2 linked regions of the Chitinimonas arctica genome follow. Each later gene encodes a partner of the first gene's protein in a complex. Links are inferred from orthologs where the notes say so. Each region holds a gene or a part of one and is shown on either strand. Other genes may lie near its edges.

What was found.
Region 2: the proteins of dapF (region 1) and FNU76_RS09645 are in contact, whole or in part, in a solved structure (PDB 5YGU), measured with the Escherichia coli proteins. The link is inferred for Chitinimonas arctica from one-to-one orthologs.

The regions. Positions count from the first base shown.
Region 1 is NZ_CP041730.1:2,287,748-2,302,767, forward strand. Bases 8,156-11,133 are described here. They hold dapF (diaminopimelate epimerase), read left to right. Parts: upstream 8,156-9,216; coding sequence 9,217-10,050; downstream 10,051-11,133. Other genes in these bases: FNU76_RS10485 (ATP-binding protein), read right to left, coding at 8,156-8,488; FNU76_RS10490 (CoA-binding protein), read left to right, coding at 8,777-9,217; FNU76_RS10500 (DUF484 family protein), read left to right, coding at 10,096-10,752; FNU76_RS10505 (tyrosine recombinase XerC), read left to right, coding at 10,775-11,133. In the rest of the region: protein-methionine-sulfoxide reductase catalytic subunit MsrP, read left to right, coding at 1-889; pyrC (dihydroorotase), read right to left, coding at 1,687-2,724; FNU76_RS10450 (sulfurtransferase TusA family protein), read right to left, coding at 2,790-3,035; FNU76_RS10455 (HutD/Ves family protein), read right to left, coding at 3,068-3,634; FNU76_RS10460 (hypothetical protein), read right to left, coding at 3,724-3,912; FNU76_RS10465 (hypothetical protein), read right to left, coding at 3,909-4,373; FNU76_RS10470 (NRDE family protein), read left to right, coding at 4,692-5,456; FNU76_RS10475 (cation diffusion facilitator family transporter), read left to right, coding at 5,464-6,402; FNU76_RS10480 (glycosyltransferase family 4 protein), read left to right, coding at 6,476-7,618; more of FNU76_RS10485, read right to left, coding at 7,625-8,155; more of FNU76_RS10505, read left to right, coding at 11,134-11,665; FNU76_RS10510 (TRAP transporter substrate-binding protein), read right to left, coding at 11,674-12,672; FNU76_RS10515 (PAS domain-containing sensor histidine kinase), read left to right, coding at 12,860-15,020. UniProt on the Escherichia coli protein: Involved in the succinylase branch of the L-lysine biosynthesis and in the biosynthesis of the pentapeptide incorporated in the peptidoglycan moiety. Catalyzes the stereoinversion of LL-2,6-diaminopimelate (L,L-DAP) to meso-diaminopimelate (meso-DAP).
Region 2 is NZ_CP041730.1:2,113,165-2,117,237, forward strand. The notes cover bases 1-2,761. They hold FNU76_RS09645 (RNA pyrophosphohydrolase), read left to right. Parts: upstream 1-1,002; coding sequence 1,003-1,521; downstream 1,522-2,761. Other genes in these bases: ttcA (tRNA 2-thiocytidine(32) synthetase TtcA), read left to right, coding at 1-126; FNU76_RS09640 (polyamine aminopropyltransferase), read left to right, coding at 126-908; galE (UDP-glucose 4-epimerase GalE), read left to right, coding at 1,618-2,634. Outside these bases: FNU76_RS09655 (glycosyltransferase family 2 protein), read left to right, coding at 2,910-3,821; FNU76_RS09660 (sugar transferase), read right to left, coding at 3,824-4,073. UniProt on the Escherichia coli protein: Master regulator of 5'-end-dependent mRNA decay.

The sequences.
Region 1 (15,020 bases):
GGAAAGCATCTATCTCAATCGCCGCGAATGGCTGCAAGGCAGTGCCGGCCTGGCGCTGGCGAGCCTGCTGCCGTCCGCCGAGGCGGCGGCGCCAGCTGCCTTGCCGACCTTTTACAAAAGCCGCTACAGCACCAGCGAGGCGAAGAACAGCTTTGAAGAGGTCACCCACTACAATAATTTCTATGAATTCGGCACCGACAAAAGCGACCCGGCCGAGCACGCCGGCAGCCTGAGAACCCGGCCCTGGACCGTGGAAACCAGCGGGGAGATCGGCAAGCCTCGCCGTTACGATCTGGATGAGCTGATCAAGCTGGCGGCGCTGGAAGAGCGCATCTACCGCCTGCGCTGCGTGGAGGGCTGGTCCATGGTCATTCCCTGGATAGGCCTGCCGCTATCCGCGCTGCTCAAGCAGCTGCAGCCCAACTCGCGCGGCAAGTATGTCGAATTCACCAGCCTGCTGGCGCCCGACCAGATGCCGGGGCAAAAGAGCCGGACGCTGGACTGGCCCTATATCGAAGGCCTACGCCTGGACGAGGCGATGCATCCGCTGACCATCCTGGCCGTCGGCCTGTATGGCCGGCCGCTACCGAACCAGAACGGGGCACCCATCCGCCTGGTGGTGCCGTGGAAATATGGCTTCAAGAGCATCAAGTCCATCGTCAGGATCCGCCTGGTGGAACAACAGCCGGTGAGCAGCTGGACACGCAGCATTCCCACGGAATACGGCTTCTATTCCAACGTCAATCCAGAGGTGGACCACCCGCGCTGGAGCCAGGCCAGCGAGCGCCGCATCGGTGAATTCCTCAAGCGTAAGACCTTGATGTTCAATGGCTATGCTGATGAGGTCGCTTCCTTATACAAAGGCATGGATTTACGGCGGAATTTTTAGCCTGGCATTATCTTTTTCTATTAAAAATAATAGGTCGATAGAAAATGATGACTGTAAACGTGAATAATTACGGAACTTCTCCGCAAACCAGCAATCCTTACACTTGATTGAGCCTTACGCATCGCAGCGGTAGCCGGGCGCCGCCGACCGACATCGACTTCTAGCGCCCGGATTTTTTTATGCCTCTGTACGCTTTTTGAGGCTCAAAAACGTAGCCATCAGGTTTGGCTGCTCGCAAGCTCACTTTGGTCTTCGCAGAACAAAAAAGGACGCGGCATTGGCCACGTCCTTTTTTCTTTGAGCAGTGCGAAGTCGGCCTGTAAGCCGGGTCCTGTGACACGGCGGTTACCCGCCGCCGACAGTCATTCCTCTAGGACGTACATTACTGCACGCCTCAAGCAACCTACCCGCAAGCTCAGGGGGCCCCGTCAACGCTTGCCTATTTGGTCTTGCTTCGGATGGGGTTTAGCCTGCCTCGAACTGTCGCCAGTCGAGCGGTGCGCTCTTACCGGACCGGCCTTGCGACCGGCCACCGCTCTCGCGGCCACCTTTTCACCCTTGCCTGATCCGAATCGATACCCTTGCGGCTATCGGTCCGGCCATCGGCGGTTCAGCTCTCTGTTCCACTTTCCGTCGCCTCACGGCGCCTGGCCGTTAGCCAGCATCCTGCCCTATGAAGCCCGGACTTTCCTCCCCCCGCCCGAAGGCGAGCGGCGACTGTCCGGCCGACTTCGCCCAGCTAGTCTACCACCGCCGTCAAGCCCCCCGCGATTTCTCGCGAAAAGGCGCCAAGCGCATCAATCCTGCAACCGCCACGCAACCGTTTCGCCAGCCCGCAGCGGTACCAGGGTGTCGTCCGCCAGATAGGGCAGCTCGTTCGCCACCGGCGTGCTTTCCTTCACCAGCGTGATGGTGTCGTCATTGGCCGGCAGGCCGTAGAACAGCGGGCCGAAACGGCTGGCAAAACCTTCCAGCTTGTCCAGGGCACCGGCCGCCTCGAAGGCTTCGGCATACAGTTCGATGCCATTGTTGGCGGTATACATCCCGGCGCAACCGCAAGCAGCCTCCTTGGTGCGCTTGCCGTGCGGCGCACTGTCGGTACCGAGGAAGAACTTCGGACTGCCGCTGGTGGCCACTTCCAGCAAAGCCTCGCGGTGCGACTCGCGCTTGAGTACCGGCAAACAGTAGTGGTGCGGCCGGATACCGCCCTGGAACAGCGCATTGCGATTCATCAGCAGATGGTGCGCGGTTATGGTGGCGGCGACATTGGCCGGCGCGCTCCAGACGAAATTCGCCGCCTGGCGGGTGGTGATATGTTCGAACACCACTTTCAGCGTCGGCAGCTTCTCCAGCAAGGGCTTCATCACCTGCTCGATAAATACCGCTTCCCGGTCGAATACATCGACCGCCGGGTCGGTCACCTCGCCATGCACAAGTAAGGGCACGCCCAGTTCGGCCATGGCCGCCAGTGTAGGCATGGCCTTGGCGATATCGGTCAAGCCCTGGTCCGAATTGGTGGTGGCGCCAGCCGGGTAGAGCTTGATGGCTTTGACGAAACCGCTCTCCGCCACCCGGGCGATTTCATCGGGCGGGGTGACATCGGTCAGGTATAGCGTCATCAACGGCTCGAAGCGCATGCCGGCGGGAAGGGCGGCCAGGATACGGTCGCGGTAGGCGGCGGCATCGGCCACCGTGCGCACGGGCGGCTTCAGATTGGGCATCACGATGGCACGGCCGAAACGGCGGGCGGTATCGGGCAGGACCGCTTGCAGTGCGGCGCCGTCGCGCAGGTGCAGATGCCAGTCGTCGGGACGGATCAGGGTAAGGGTTTGCATGCGGGCATCCATCGAATAGGTTCGGGCCGGCGGGCTCGCCGCCGGCAAGGAAAATCAGCGCGGTCCTAGCGACGGCGCAGCCAGAATAGGTACTTGCCGTCCAATTGCTCCTGGTGCGCAATACCGTGGCCGGTCTGTTGGCAGAAAGCCTGGAAATCGGCAGGCGTGCCGGGATCGGTGCAGATCAGGTGCAGGATCGTGCCGCTGGGCAGGTCGGCCAGCGCTTTCTTGGCACGCAGGATGGGCAGCGGGCAATTGAGGCCGGAAAGATCGACCGTGAGATTCGCATCGGGTGCGGTGGGTGCGGACATGACCAGGGACCGGGAAAGGGACAATACCCGGATTATACCGTTGCACCCGCCTCCACCACGACCACCCTGCTGGCCGGCCCGGCACGGAGGCTGACCGCCTCGTCCTGGAGCAGCAAGAGCTGGCCCGCCTCGATCAACCGGCCACCCAGGCGCAACTGGCCGGCCAGGGCATGGACCAAGGTCCATTGGCACCCTGATAGCGCCAGCTCGGCGCCTTCGGCCAGCGCCAACACCCGCAGTGCGGCCTGGCCCCAATCGCGCGCCACCATCAGGTTGAAATCGCGCAAAGGCCCATCCAGCAAGCGGCAATCGACCGCCGCCTCCCCGGGAAAATCGATAGGCTGGCAGGGGCGATCCATGCGCACGGTGTGGGTGCCGAAGTCCAGCAGCATGCCGGCCCCCTCCAATAGCATCAGGCTACGATCCACACCGGGGAATAGGGAAAACGGCCCGCCCTGCGCAACGTCGGCGATGGACAAGCGTAAGGCGAAATCATCTGGCCGCGCCGGATGAGACAGCCGAAACAATTCGCAGGTGGTGCCCCCGCCGTTGCGCCAGGGCATGTTGCGGTAATCGGCAGGGGTAAACAGGTGAGGCATGAGTGGGAGGCCACAGTCAGGAACGACTGCGGTCACGGGCCTCGAAACGCGACAATGGGTAGAACAGGCTGTATCGCACGCTTGTCGATTCAAGCAGCGCGTTGCTTAGCTCGCCAAGCCTCAAACCCACCGGCCTGGTTGATCTCGTCATCCAACTCACTTACGAGTGCTTGGATATATCGCACAGTCGGACGGTCATCGAATACAACCATGCCTTCTCGACGGTTGCGCTCCTCAAGTTCCGCCGACTCCGCGAGGAAACGTTCGGTTGGGTTCATGATTTCTCCCTTCTGTATGTCAATCCAAGGCGGTGAGCTAACTGTACCCAGATCTGGTGATCAAGCTCGGCCGCGCAGTGATAGTAGGACAGATGCCCAGCAGACAACATATGCCGGATCTCATTGTTAGCCACAATCTCAGATTGCGAATGCACATGTGAGATGCGCGTCGAAATTGGCCACCCTTGGCTGCCGGGACGCATGATAAAGCGAAACTGCTTTGTAACAACACGTAATTCTTGCAGTTCCATACTGCACGCAATTTTCACATCCGCAACTGAAAATGCGCCGCCGTTCGGGTGGTTATGGGTAAAGGCGCAGCCATGCAGCGCCGTGGCTTCGCTTGTCGAAAATCCGATGTGGTCCGGATGCCCCTTTCGAAACAAGCGCATCGCACCACAGACATCAAAGAAGGCGCCGTTCTCTTCAGCATCATGACGAATACTGTCCTCAAACTTCACCAGGGCCTCCTGTAGTGGAGACGATCGGTCAGGCTCTACTGGCGCACTTTGGGGGTCATGAATGGAGAATTGACAAGGTGGTTGCCTGAAATGCATCGTCATCGTCGCGACAGTAGCCATTTCGTCGCCGTCGTCTTTCGTTTTTTCCACCACTTATAAATTTTACATAGCTCATCCTGAAACAAACGGCCATCCAATTCAACGGCTTGCACACGATTTCGACAGTCCGATTCTTGGTTGCTTAGGAACTAAGGGGCAAAACAATGCCCCCTCATTTCCATGGCTGTTTTTTTGCCCGCAAAGCCGCAGAATACCGGCATGTGTCTGATTGCCTTCAACTGGGATCCCACCGCTGACACGCCTTTGCTGTTGCTGGCCAATCGTGACGAGTTCCATGCTCGTCCAGCCGCAGCGCTAGCCTGGTGGGATGACGGGAAAGTATTGGCCGGCCGCGATCTGCGCGCGGGTGGTGGCTGGCTGGGCGTGAACCGGGCCGGCCGGCTGGCCGCGCTGACGAACTATCGCGATCCCAGCCGCTCGAAGCCCGATGCGCTGTCGCGCGGCGGGCTGGTCAGCGGCTTTCTGCAGGGGAACGAAAGCGCCGCCGACTATATCGCCCGCCTTCGGGCCGAGGCGGACCGGTATAACGATTTCAATCTACTGCTCTACGACGGTCGGCGCCTGCTGGGTTATGAAAGCCGCTTCGATTGCGTGGTGCGCTTCGGTTCAGGCGTCCATGCGGTGTCCAATGCCCGCTTCGACACCCCCTGGCCCAAGCTGGAAAAGCTCAAGGCCGGTCTGCGGCAAGAGATGTCACGCGCACATGCCGCAGCCGAGCTGGACAAGGCACTGTTCCAGCTACTGCTCGACCCCAGCCTGGCGGCGGATGAACATTTGCCCCGTACTGGCGTGCCGCTGGAGTGGGAGCGCCTGCTCTCGGCCGCCTTTATCCGCTCCGCCGACTACGGCACCCGGGCCGCCAGCCTGGTGCGGGTAAGCCGGCAAGGGCTCAGCTTCACCGAACGGCGCTTCGAACAGGGCGAGCCCACTGGCGAGACAAGCCTGCAAATATTGCTATCCTGATACGTCCATGTCCGCCACCCACCCGCAGCATCCGCACGATCACCATAGCGCCAGCCGCCGCAGATTACTGCTGGCCCTGCTGCTTACCGCCGGCTATGCGCTGGTGGAAGCAATGGGCGGGCTGTGGAGCGGCTCGCTGGCCTTGCTGTCCGATGCCGGCCATATGGTGACCGACGCGGCGGCGCTGGGCCTGGCGCTATTTGCCCAGATGGTGGCGCGCCGGCCGGCCTCGACCCGCAATTCCTATGGCTATGCCCGCGCCGAGGTGCTGGGTGCGCTGATCAATAGCCTTTTCATGCTGGCCATGGTGGGCTGGATCGTCTTCGAAGCGCTGGGGCGGCTGATGCAGCCCAAGCCGGTCAATGGCGTCGGCGTGATCGCGATTGCCGTGGTCGGCTTGCTGGTCAATCTGCTGGCGGCCTGGCTACTGTCGAACGACAGCCACAATATGAACTCGCGCGCCGCGTTGATGCATGTGCTGGGCGACCTGCTCGGCTCGGTGGCGGCCATCCTGGCCGGCCTGGTGATCTGGCTGACCGGCTGGGCGCCGATCGATCCCCTGCTGTCCCTGTTGGTCGCGCTGCTGATCCTGCGCTCCACCTGGAACCTGGTGCTGCAATCGAGCCATATGCTGATGGAGGGGGTGCCCGCGCATCTCGACCTGGAGGCGATCGGCAAGGCGCTGGCCATGCTGAAGGGGGTGCAATCGGTGCACGATCTGCATGTCTGGCACCTGGGGCCGGAACGGGTGGCGCTATCCGCCCATCTGATCATCGACGTGGCGGACGCCTGGCCGCGCTTGCTGGCGGCGGGCCAGGCCATGCTGGCCAAGGACTACGGCATCGATCATGTCACGCTGCAACCGAGCTGGCTGCAGCCTCCGCGAGGCAAAGTCATCAGCCTGGGCGCAATCGTAAAAAACCCTCACCACGGCCACAAACACTAGGGCTTCGCCCGTTTCACGAAACCTTCATGCCAGCGTCACCGCGCCGACATGGCCGGTCAGCAGTCTGCGCAGCATGCGTCCCACCCCACTCCGCCTTGCCATCGTTACCGAAACCTATCCGCCGGAAATCAACGGCGTCGCCATGACCGTGGGCCGCATGGTCAGCGGCCTGGCCGCGCGCGGCCACCAGGTCGATCTGATCCGGCCGCGCCAGCAGGGCGACAGCGCGGCCGCCGACACCATGCTGGTAGCCGGCTTATCGCTACCACGCTACCCGGACCTGCGCTTTGGCCTGCCGGCCGGCCGGCGCCTGTTGAAGCGGTGGCGGGAGAACCGCCCCGACCTGGTCGTCGCCGTCACCGAAGGCCCGCTGGGCTGGAGCGCCTTGCAGGCCGCCCGCCGCCTGGGTATCCCGGCCATTTCCGAATTCCACACCAATTTCCACAGCTACAGCGCCCATTACGGCATGGCCTGGCTGATGAGGCCGGTGCGCGGCTATCTGCGCCATTTCCATAACCGCAACCTGGCCACCCTGGTCCCCAGCGAGGACGTGCGTGCACGGTTGGATGGGCAGGGCTTCGGCCATCTGCAGGTCGTCTCGCGCGGCGTGGATACCGCCCTGTTCGACCCTGCCAGACGTTCAAGCGAACTACGCCGGACATGGGGGGCGGGCGATGCCACCCAGGTCGTCGCCTATGTCGGCCGGATGGCGGCAGAAAAGAACTTGCCGCTGGTGCAGGCGGCTTTTCGCGAGATGCGCGCCATCCGCCCGGACAGCAAATTGCTTTGGGTGGGGGACGGTCCGGAACGGAGCGCCCTGCAAGCCAGCCATCCCCAGCACTTGTTCGCCGGCATGCGCCGTGGCGAAGACCTCGCCAGCCATTACGCCTCGGCCGATATTTTCCTCTTTCCCAGCACCACCGAAACCTACGGCAATGTCACGGTCGAAGCGATGGCCAGCGGCTTGGGCGTGGTGGCCTATCGCTACGCCGCGGCGGCTACCCATATCCGCCACCACGAAAGCGGCCTGACCGCCGATTTCGACCAGCGCGAGCAGTTCATCGAACAAGCACGTTATGCCGCCAGCTACCCCAGTGTGATGCGGGAGCTGGGCCGGGCGGCCCGCCAAGTGGCTTTGCAGCTGGGTTGGGACGCCGTGGTGGCGCGCTTCGAGGAAGTGGCGCACGCGGCACTGGCCCGCGCGGCGGGGAATTAGGGACAGCTATTCGCCGGGCCGCTCCAACTGTATCCACTGGCCGAATTCCATATCCTCGAACTGATAGATCCCGTGCTCGACCTTGACCAGGATATGCCGCCTCGGGTCGGTCAATCGGGCCAAGGCATTGTTCACGGCATGAAGCGGTGCGGCATCGTCCAAGCCCAGGGCATGGCCAAAATGGGTACGGGCCGCCTTGCCGGTGATGGCGCGCTGGCCGGCGGCGACAAACTGCAGGATAAGCTGGTCCATGGCGGGTAAGGCTTGCCAGGCCGCCGCGAAGCCCTCATCCGAAAACATGCTGGCGTTCGCTATGGAGATCGCGCCGGCGGCGCCTTCATCCGGGCGGGTGAGATAGCACTCCAAAAAGCGCCGAAAGACTTCCGGCGACCCCTTGAGCGTCAGGAAAGCAGCCTGGGCTATCTCCTCATCCAGGTGGAAGGTCTTTTGCAGCGCCCGATTGGCCGTGGCGACCATGTAGGAGACAAATTCCCGCCCTAGCAAGGGAAACGGTTCGATCGGCGCCCAGTTATAGAACGGCTGGCTGGTCTTGCCGAACATGGTGCGTAGCGTCTGTTCGCCGGAACCCGTGAAAATGATCTTGACCGCGTCCTTGCGCACATCGAGACCGGCGCGCAGCGATGCACTCATTGCCGTGTGCCTGCTTGTCGTCAATACCTGGGCTTCATCGATCAACAGCAGGATGGGCTGCTTGTGCTCGTCGATTCGGTGCCACATGGTATCGAACCCGGCCTGAGGGTCTGGCTGCTCCAGACGCTGCCGCACCACCGCTGCAATTCCTTCAAACGGGTTGGCTTGCCGCTCCCAGAGATTGACGTATACACAGGTGTAACCCTTGGCTTGTGCCACGGGAACCGGCTTGTGCCACGGGAACCATATCCTTCAGCAGGAATTCAGTCTTGCCCATGCTGCGACGGGCAAACAACGCGCGTGCGCTATTCAAGCCAGTATCGAACTGATCGATATAGCGCATCGCCAAGTCTGCGCGACTGAAATGCCAGGCATCATTGTTTGGCATGGGGGGCATATCCGCTAGATATTTTCCAGATAATGACAAGGGCGGATAGGCCAAAGTTGCATGACCTTGCACAATCAACCCGCCCGGCGGAGGTGGCATGGCTGTGGCATCATCTCGCCATGTTCACCAATCCCTCCGACCAGGAACTGCGCCAGCTGCTGCGGCACACCCGCCGCATTGCCGTAGTGGGCCTGTCGCCCAACACCAGCCGGCCCAGCTATCGCGTCTCGCGCCAGATGCAGCGCTGGGGCTTCGAGATCGTGCCGGTCAGGCCGCTGGTCGACCAGGTCTTGGGCCAGCCCGCGCATGGCCGGCTGGAAGATGTCCCCGGTCCCATCGACCTGGTCAATGTGTTCCGCACGGCCGCCGAGGTAGATGCCATCGTGACCAGCGCCATCGCACTCAAGGTGCCCGCCATCTGGATCCAGCAGGGCATCGTCAACGAAGCCGCCGCGCTGCGGGCGCGCGCCGCCGGCATCGTGACCGTGATGGATCGCTGCATCATGGTTGAATATGCCCGGCTTGGGCTTGAATCAGACGGTTCTGGAGCAGATCGTTGATGAAGCTACGTTTTACCAAGATGCAAGGCCTGGGCAATGACTTCGTCGTGCTGGACGGTTTCAGCCAGTCGCTGAGCCTGGATCGCCAGCAACTGCTGAAACTGGGTGACCGCCATTTCGGCGTGGGTTGCGACCAGATTCTGCTGGTGGAACAACCACACCATCCCGATGCCGATTTTCGCTACCGCATCTTCAATGGCGGCGATGGCGGCGAGGTCGAGCATTGCGGCAACGGGGCGCGCTGCTTCGTCCGCTTTGTGCGAGAGCGCGGCCTTACCGGCAAACGCAGCATCAAGGTCGAAACCGCCAAGGGACTGATCACCCTGGAGATGGGTGAAAACGGCCTGGTGACCGTGGATATGGGCGCGCCGCGCTTTGCCCCCGCCGAGATTCCCTTTGTCGCCGACGCCGACACCGTCATCCACTCGCTGCAAGTGGGCGACCGCCAGGTGGAGATCGGCGTGGTCTCGATGGGGAACCCGCACGCCGTGCAACTGGTAGCCGATATCGACCAAGCCGCCGTTGCGCAGGACGGACCCTTGATCGAAGGGCACGGCCGTTTTCCGCAGCGGGTGAATGCCGGCTTTATGCAGGTGCTCAATCGCGGCGAGATTCGCCTGCGCGTGTACGAACGTGGCGCCGGCGAAACCCTGGCGTGCGGCACGGGCGCCTGCGCCGCGGTGGTCAGCGGCATTCGGCGCCAGCTGCTCGATCACTCGGTCAAGGTGCATACCCACGGCGGCGAGCTGGCTATTCGCTGGCAGGGCGAAGGGCATCCCGTGTGGATGACCGGCCCGGCGGTCACCGTATTCGAAGGCGAGATCGAGCTGTAAGCTGCCGCCATCCACCATTCAAGCGTCCCACGAGCGAGACAAGATATGTCGATTCAAGCGAACGAGGTAGCCAGCTGGCTGCAAGCCAATCCCAAGTTCTTCGAGGACTATGCCGATCTGGTGGCGGAGATCTTTATCCCCCATCCGCACGGCGGCCGCGCCATACCCATCGCCGAACGGCAGATATTGACCTTGCGGGAAAAGAACAAGCTGATCGAGACCAAGCTGGGCGAGCTGCTGCAATTCGGTGAGGAAAACGATCAAATCGGCGACAAGGTCCACAAGCTTACCGTCGGCCTGCTGCAGGCGCGGGACTTGGCCGGCGTGCTGGGCACGCTCAACTATCATCTGCAGGACCATTTCCGGGTGCCGCACCTGGCGGTACGGTTGTGGGGCGGCGAGGCGGACGAGACGCTGAGCGAGTTCGCACCGGTCGATGCGGAAGTCCGCGTGCTGGCGCGCAGCCTGGCCACGCCCTACTGCGGCCCCTATGTCACCGACGAGGTGATGGGTTGGCTGGGCGAGTCGGCACCCCACCTGAAATCGTTCACCCAGGTCGCATTGAAGGCGGATGGCGAGCCGTTTGGCTTGCTGGTACTGGCCAGTGAAGACCCACAGCGCTTCTATCCGGAAATGGGCACCCTCTACCTGGCGCGTATCGGCGAATTGGCTTCGGCCGCGCTTGGCCGTTATCTGGATTAGTGGCACGCAGGGAGAGCAGGGCATGACGCCGCTGGAACGGCTGGACCGCTATTTGCGCGGGGAGCACGGCAGATCCGCCGCGACCCGTTCGGCCTATATGGCCGATGCCGGCCTGCTGTTGACACTGGCGGGCGACACCGATCTGGCTGCCTTGGGCAGCAAGGATATCCGTGGCTTCGTGCGCCGCATGAATTCGCAAGGACATGACCCCCGCAGTATCGCCCGCCGCCTCAGCGCCTGGCGGGCCTGGTTCAAATTGCTGATGCGCGAAGCCGGTTTCGCCCACAATCCGGTGGAAGGCATCAAAGCTCCCCGGGCAGCCCGCAAACTCCCTCGGCCGGTCGGCGTGGACGAAGCCATGGGCTTTCTCGACAATCTGACCGATACCGATCCGCTGGCCCGCCGCGACCGCGCCATGTACGAACTGGCCTATAGTTCCGGCTTGCGCGTATCTGAACTGGTGGGGGTCGATTGCGAGGATTTCCGCGACGCGGGCGCCACCCTTCAAGTGCTCGGCAAGGGTGGCAAGGTACGCTTGGTGCCGGTGGGCGAGATGGCGATCCACACTATCCAGGACTGGTTGCAGGATAGGGCCTCCTTACCGCAAACCGGCGACGCCGCCCTGTTCCTGAACCGCTTTGGCCGCCGCATGAGCACGCGGGCGGTGCAGCTGCGCCTGGCCGAGTGGTCGGTCAAGCTGGGTCTGCCGGACCACCTGCATCCGCACCGGTTGCGCCATGCCTGCGCCAGCCATTTTCTGCAAGGCAGCCAGGATCTGCGGGCCACCCAGGAACTGCTGGGCCATGCCAGTATCGCCACCACCCAGGTCTATACCTTGCTGGACTTCCAGCACCTGGCGGCGGTGTATGACAGCGCCCATCCCAGGGCACAGGACAAGGATGGAGCGGAATAGCCGCGCGCCTACTTGCCGGCCGCCACCTCGGCGGCGATCCGATAGGTGCCGTAGATCAGGTCCTTGCCGATGATATCGAGAAACTCACGGTGCACCGGTAGCATCTGCTTGCGTAATATTTCCCGGTCGGCCAGCGGCAGCACGTAGATCTCGGTGGTATGGGCCGCCCGTACCTCCTCCAGCGCCCGTCGATTTTCCTCGTCGGCGATCTGCCGCTCGTAGGCCGTGGCCAATTGCATGGCGGTGCTGAGCTGTGCCCGGAGATCGGTCGGCAGACCCTCCCAGAATGTCTTGTTCACGATCACCGCATAGCCGACGTAGCCGTGCTGCGACAAGGTCAGGTGCTTTTGCACCTCGTGCATGCGCTGGGTACGGAAATTGGATTCCGGGTTTTCGGCGCCATCGATCACTTGCTGCTGCAGGGCGCTATAGACCTCCGAGAAGGCGATCACCTTGGGCACCGCGCCCAGCGACTTCATCTGCGCCTCCAAAACCTTGGAGGCTTGAATGCGCATGCGCAATCCCTTGAAGTCGGCGGGGGTGCGCAAAGGCCGGTTGGCGGAAAAATGCTTGAAGCCGTTGTCCCAATAGGCCAGGCCGACGATGCCCTTGCTGTTCAGCTGGCGCAGCAAGCCCTGGCCGATCTCGCCGTCCATCACCCGGTACAATACCTTGTCGTTCGGGAAGATATACGGCAGGTCGAACAGCTCGAACTGGCGCAAACCCAAGGCACCGAATTTGGACAGGGAGGGCGCGAGTATCTGCACGGCATTGCGCTGCAAGGCCGCCATTTCTTCGCGGTCCTTGTAGAGCTGGCCGTTCGGATAGAGTTGTACCTTGACCCGTCCGGCGCTCATCTTCTCGGCCAGTTCCTTGAACTTCTCGGCGGCGCGGCCCTTGGGTGTATCGGGCGCCACCACGTGGCTGAACTTGATCAGGATGGTATCGTTCGCAGCGGCGCTTCCCAGGGTACTCAGGCAGGCAAGCAGCAAGAGGGCAAATCGCATGGTTCTATTCTCCCGGACCAGATTGCCGGTCCACTTTACATAAGCCTCGGAGGACGCCAGGGCGGCTCGGTCAGCCCAAGGCGCCCTATCGAAGATTAGTTAATCGCATCGCCTATCGCCTCGGCTTTTGCCTCATACGGGAAAGCCCCAAGCGGCAAGGGGGGCTCGGGGTCATATGGTTCGTCTGATGAAACGCACTTCCAATCTGCCGCGACCGGCCCGCTGGTTGTGGGCCATGCCCAACCTGGCCCTGATCTGCTTCCTGGCGGTCGGCGTCGCTTTGCTGCTGTTTATCCGCAATAACGAGCGGCAGCGCCAGCACGACGAGCTGGTGGAAGCGGTGCTGTGGCAGGATCGTGCATTACGTGCCGAATTGACCGCCAGGCAGAAGCAATTGGAAGGCATGGCGCATGACCTGGTGCGCGGCGACATCAGCGAAGGCGCTTTTTATGGCCGCGCCGCCGATATCATGACCAGCAGCCCCGAAGTGCTGGCCATCGCCTACACCAATGAATTCGGCGACGCCGTCTGGAGTTATCCGGCCCAATCGATGGCCCCCCTGCAGATGGTGCCCGCCGTCATCGAGCCGCTACAGCGCTCCGCCCGGATCGGTATCGCCTCCAGCACACCGCCTTTCGATTTTCCCGGTGCCGGCCAGGCCGTCGCCCTGTCCTTTCCGGCGGTGCAGGGCAATCGCACCTTGGGCGCCTTCGTCGCCATCGTTTCGCTGAAGGGTCTGTTGCGCAATTATGTGCCGTGGTGGATCGCCAAGCGTTTCCAACTGGGCATCGTCAATCTGGACGGCGATACCCTGGCGGCAAGGCCGGAGCAGCCCCTGCCGGACGCCGGGCCACTCAGCTATGACGTCGCCCTGGACCCGCCCGGCTACGGCTTGCGCCTGCGCGCCCGTATCTTCCTGACCGGCTGGCCGCTCTGGCAACATGCGCTCTACTGGGTACTGGCCGGACTGTCGGCACTGATGCTGTGGTCGCTGTGGGTACTCAAGCGCCATATGCGCGAGCGCCTGACCGCCGAGCGAGCCATGCTGCGCGAAATGAATATGCGCCAGGCGCTGGAGGATTCCCTGGTCTCCGGGGTGTTCGCCACCGATCGCGAAGGCCGTACCTTGCACGTCAATCCGGCTTTTTGCCGCATGGTGGGCTTCGAAGCGGAAGAGCTGCTGGGCGGCACGCCCCCCTTCCCTTATTGGGCGCCGGAGACCACCAACCAGTGCGCGCAGATCTTCGCCGCCATCTTGCGTGGCGAATGTCCGATGAACGGATTTTCGCTACGCTACCAGCGCAAAAGCGGCGAGCGTTTCGATGTGCGGCTTTACTCCAGCCCGCTGATCGACGGCGAGGGCCGCCATACCGGCTGGGTGGCCTCCATGACCGACGTCACCGAACTCAAACGCGAGCGGGAAGCCTTGAAGGCATCGCACGAGCGCTTCGTGGCCGTGCTGAACGGGCTGGACGCCGCCGTGGCGGTCACCGACCGCCGCAACGGCGAACTGCTGCTGTCGAACCGTGCCTTCCGCGAAGCTTTCCGCCTGACCGCGCCGGATGGACCGCTTTGCGCACTACCCCTGCGTCACGCCGATCCCGGCGGCGAATGGTTCGATCCGGTATTGGGCCGCTGGTACCAGCATCATCGGCGCGAAACCCTGTGGGTGGACCAATCGCGCGTCTGGCTGGATATCGCCACCGACGTCAGCGAGCGTAAACAGGCTGCCGACCGGGAAAGGCAGCAGACCGAAAAGCTGCAGCAGACCGCCCGCCTGATCGCCATGGGCGAGATCGCTTCCAGCCTGGCACATGAACTGAACCAGCCGCTGGCGGCCATCTCCAGCTACAGCACCGCTTGCCGCAATCTGGTCGCCAGCCGGCAGCTCCGCCCGGAAGAGCTGGATGGCGCACTGGACAAGATTTCCGAACAGGCACGGCGGGCGGGTGCCATCATCCGCGGCATCCGCGAGTTCGTGCAAAAGCGCGAGCCGAAGCGCTCGGTCTGCCGGGTAGGCGATCTGCTGGACACGGTGCTGTCGCTGCTGGCCGCGCCGCTCAATCGCCATTTCGTGCGCTTGGTGGAGATTCGCGTGGCCGACGATACCGAGTTGTTTGCGGACAGGGTGATGCTTGAGCAGGTATTGTTCAATCTATGCAAGAACGCCATCGAGGCGATGGTGGAAGGCCCGCAGGAGCGCTGCGAATTGACCGTCGAAACCCGCACGCGCGGTGACTGGCTGGATATGATCGTGGCCGACCGCGGTCCCGGCATCGCCAGCGACGATGTGGAGAAATTATTCCGCCCTTTCTATACCACCAAGGCGGAGGGCATGGGCATGGGCT
Region 2 (4,073 bases), 180 kb from region 1 along the record:
GATGCGCCTTTCGAGGATGGCGATACGGCCTTTGACGCCATCGAACTGCCGGCACAATCGCCCGACCATCCCTTCGCCGCCATCAGCATTCTGGATAGCCGCGACCGCACGGGCGGGTGCCACTGATGCGTTTCGGCAAGCGAGTACATAAGTCGCCCCACGACGATGTGGTGGTGGACGTCAGCGAAAAGGACGGCATCCGCTCCCTGCACCTTGGCTCCGAAGCCATTCAAAGCTCGATGCGGGTGCGCGACCCCTATGAGCTGGTACTGGGCTACAGCCGCTGCATGTTCGGTTTCCTGCTGTTCCGCGAAGCGCCGCGCGATATGGTGATGATTGGCCTGGGCGGCGGCTCCATCGCCAAGTTCGTGCATCGCCATATGCCCAACACCCGGGCGGTCTCGGTGGAACTGGTACCGCAGATCGTCAGCGTGGCGCGTTCGATGTTTTTCCTGCCGCCCGACGACGAGCGCCACCACGTGGTCATCGGCGACGGCGCGGCCTATATCGAAAACCTGGTCAACCCGGTGGATGTGATCATGCTGGACGCCTATGGCGCCGCCGGTATCGCGGAACCGCTATCCACCGAGGATTTCTTCGGCCGCTGCCGCGACCACCTGACGCCCGAGGGCGTGCTGCTGGTCAATCTGTGGGGCTCGGACTCGAAGTTCAACGCCTATGTGGACCGGCTGACCCGCGCCTTCGATGGACTGGTGCTATGCCTGCCGGCACGCCAGCGTGGCAACGTCACGGCAATCTGCTTCAAGCGGGGCTGCAACAGTCCGACCTGGGCGGCGCTGAGCGAGCGCGCCACTCAGCTGGAAGCACAATACCCGCTGGAGTTCAGCGAATTTGCTACCGATCTGAGCCGCATGAACGTGCACAACGACAGGCGTCTGCTGGTTTAGTACGAAAGAGGGAGAATCCGTGCGGTGTTTGCTTTCCATCACCGTGCCAATGTGAAAAAATCGAGACAATTTAACGATTTCCACGGTGATAACCATGCTCGATAGAGACGGCTATCGCCCCAACGTTGGCATCATCATCTGCAACGACAAGAATCAGGTATTTTGGGGCAAACGCGTACGCGAACATTCCTGGCAATTTCCCCAGGGCGGCATCAAGTCGGGCGAAACCCCCGAGCAGGCCATGTTCCGAGAGTTGATGGAAGAAACGGGCCTGCGGCCCGAGCACGTACGCATCCTGGGGCGCACGCGGGACTGGCTGCGCTATGACGTGCCCACCCACTGGGTAAGGCGCGAATGGCGAGGCACCTATAAGGGCCAGAAACAGATCTGGTTCCTGCTGCGCCTGGTCGGCCGCGAGTGCGATGTGTCCCTGCGCGCCTCGCACCACCCGGAGTTCGATGCCTGGCGCTGGAACGAGTATTGGGCGCCGCTGGAGGCGGTCATCGAATTCAAGCGGGGCGTGTATGAACACGCCCTGTCCGAGCTTGCCCGTTTTTTGACGCCCAGCCCCCGTCAAAAGTCCCAGGTCCGCCAGCAAGCATCGCAAGAATAGCCTCATTCAGCTACCGTTTATGTTGAGAGGCTATATTGTTGCCCCTACTGCAATCGGCAACTTGGTTGCATCGCACAATAACGTTACCATCATGACATGCGACAAAAAATACTCGTCACCGGAGGAGCCGGTTATATAGGCAGCCACACTTGCGTGGAATTGCTGGCGGCGGATTACGACATAGTCGTGGTCGATAATTTCTCGAATAGCAAACCAGCCGTCCTGGACCGGGTTGCGCAAATTGCCGGTCGCGCCATCGTTTGGCACGAGGGTGATTTGCGCAATCGCAGTTTGCTGCGGCAGTTATTCGATCGCCACCATTTTGCCGGCGTGTTGCATTGCGCCGGCGTCAAGGCAATTGCCGAAGCGCAGCGTTTACCGCTCAAATACTATCAGCACAATCTGGAAGCCAGCCTGACCTTGCTGGACGTCATGGCCGAACGGGGGGTGCAGCGCCTGGTATTCAGTTCATCCGCGACGGTATATGGCGAGGCGGCGCGCGTTCCGTACCGCGAAGAGGCGCCGCTGGCGCCCAATACCGTCTATGGCCGCAGCAAGATGATGGTCGAGGATGTCCTGCACGACCTGGTGCAAGCGGACCCGGCCTGGCATATCGCCATCCTGCGCTATTTCAATCCGGTCGGCGCGCATCCGTCCGGCCTGATAGGCGAAGACCCTAGCGGTCCGATCAATAATCTGATGCCGCATATCTGCCAGGTTGCCATCGGCAAGCAGGCCGAGCTCTCTATTTTCGGCCACGACTATCCCACGCCGGATGGTACCGGTGTCAGGGATTACCTGCATGTAATGGATATGGCCGCGGGCCATGTAAAGGCGCTGCAATACCTCTCCGGCGAAAGCGGCTTGCTTACCCTCAATCTGGGCATGGGCCGCGGGCATAGCGTGCTGGAAGTCTTGCGGGCGTTCGAACAGGTTTGCGGAATTCGCATCCCCTCCCGCTATGTACCACGCAGAGCCGGCGACCTGGCCTGCTATTACGCCGATGCCTGCCGCGCCGCCGATGTGCTTGGCTGGCGAGCCAAACGCAGCCTGTTTGAAATGTGTGCCGATGCTTGGCGTTGGCAGGTACAAAATCCAAATGGATATGAATAAGTCTGTGTCATTCCGCCCAGGAATATAATTTCTTGTTCATTTCGATTCTTTATCGCCTTCTGAATTTCCTGTTCGAATCAAGCATTTTGGGCGGGACAGGCAGCGTCCGCCGCGATGCCTGCCTGTTCAAATAATTAGCTAACCGCTATATAAATAAATACGGAATTACATGAACGGCAAGGTAGGCAAGACATTCACCTCCCGCCCTCATGCCAATTGCCTTGAGATACGCAAATGAATAAACAGCGTCGCCTATTCGAATCAACCTTGCCCGCATGATACGGGTCGGTTTACTTGTTCCCACGCTGAATGCCGGACCCGCTTGGCCAGCCTGGCTGGCGGCGCTGGCCGGCCAAACCCGTCAACCCGACCGGGTGTTGGTCATCGATTCCAGCTCCAGCGACCAAACTTTCGCGCTGGCCCAGCAAGCGGGCCTGGAAGTACGGCGGATAGAGCGGACACAGTTCGATCATGGCGCAACACGGCAATGGGGCGTCGAGATACTGGCGGACTGCGAGCTGATCGTCTGCCTGACCCAGGATGCCTTGCTGGATACACCGGAGGCGCTGCGCGTATTGCTGACGGCCTTCGACGACCCGGCGGTCGGCGCGGCATTCGGGCGGCAACTGCCGCACCTGGACGCCAACCCTATCGCGGCACATGCTCGCCACTTCAATTACCCCCCCCGCTCCCGCGTGCTTTCGCTGGAGGATCGCGCGCGTTTCGGTCTTAAGACGGCATTCTGCTCCAACTCTTTCGCGGCATGGCGTCGCAGTGCACTGATGGCATGCGGTGGTTTTCCCGCCCATACGCTGCTGGCGGAAGATATGCTGGCCTGTGCACGGATGCTGTTGTCGAACTGGCGGGTTGCCTATGTCGCGGAGGCCAACGCCCGCCACTCGCACAACTACGGCTTCGCTGCGGAGTTCCGGCGCTACTTCGACACGGGCGCCCTGCACGCCTTCGAGCCTTGGCTATTACGGGAATTCGGCCGGGTCGAAGGCGAGGGTATGAATTACGTCCGCTCGGAATGGGCGGCGCTGCAAAGCGCCGGGATGGCTTGGCGTCTCAAGGCCGTGCTGGCAAACACCGCCAAGTTCACAGGCTACAAGGCCGGCAAATATGGACGCCACCTCCCCAGGTCGCTATGCCGGCGGCTCAGCCTGCATCCCGCCTGGTGGCGATGAGTTCAATAAGCACCCTGGCGGGCGATGACGACATGCAGGGTACGGAACAGGATGCGGCAGTCCAAGGCCAGACTCCAGTTCCGGACATAATGGCTGTCGAGCCGGACGCGTTCATCGTAAGTGGTATCGTTACGTCCGCTCACCTGCCATAGCCCGGTGATACCGGGCCTGACGGCGATATAGTCGGCATCGAAGGCACCATAGCGCGCCAACTCTTCCGCCACAATGGGCCTCGGTCCCACCAAGCTCATT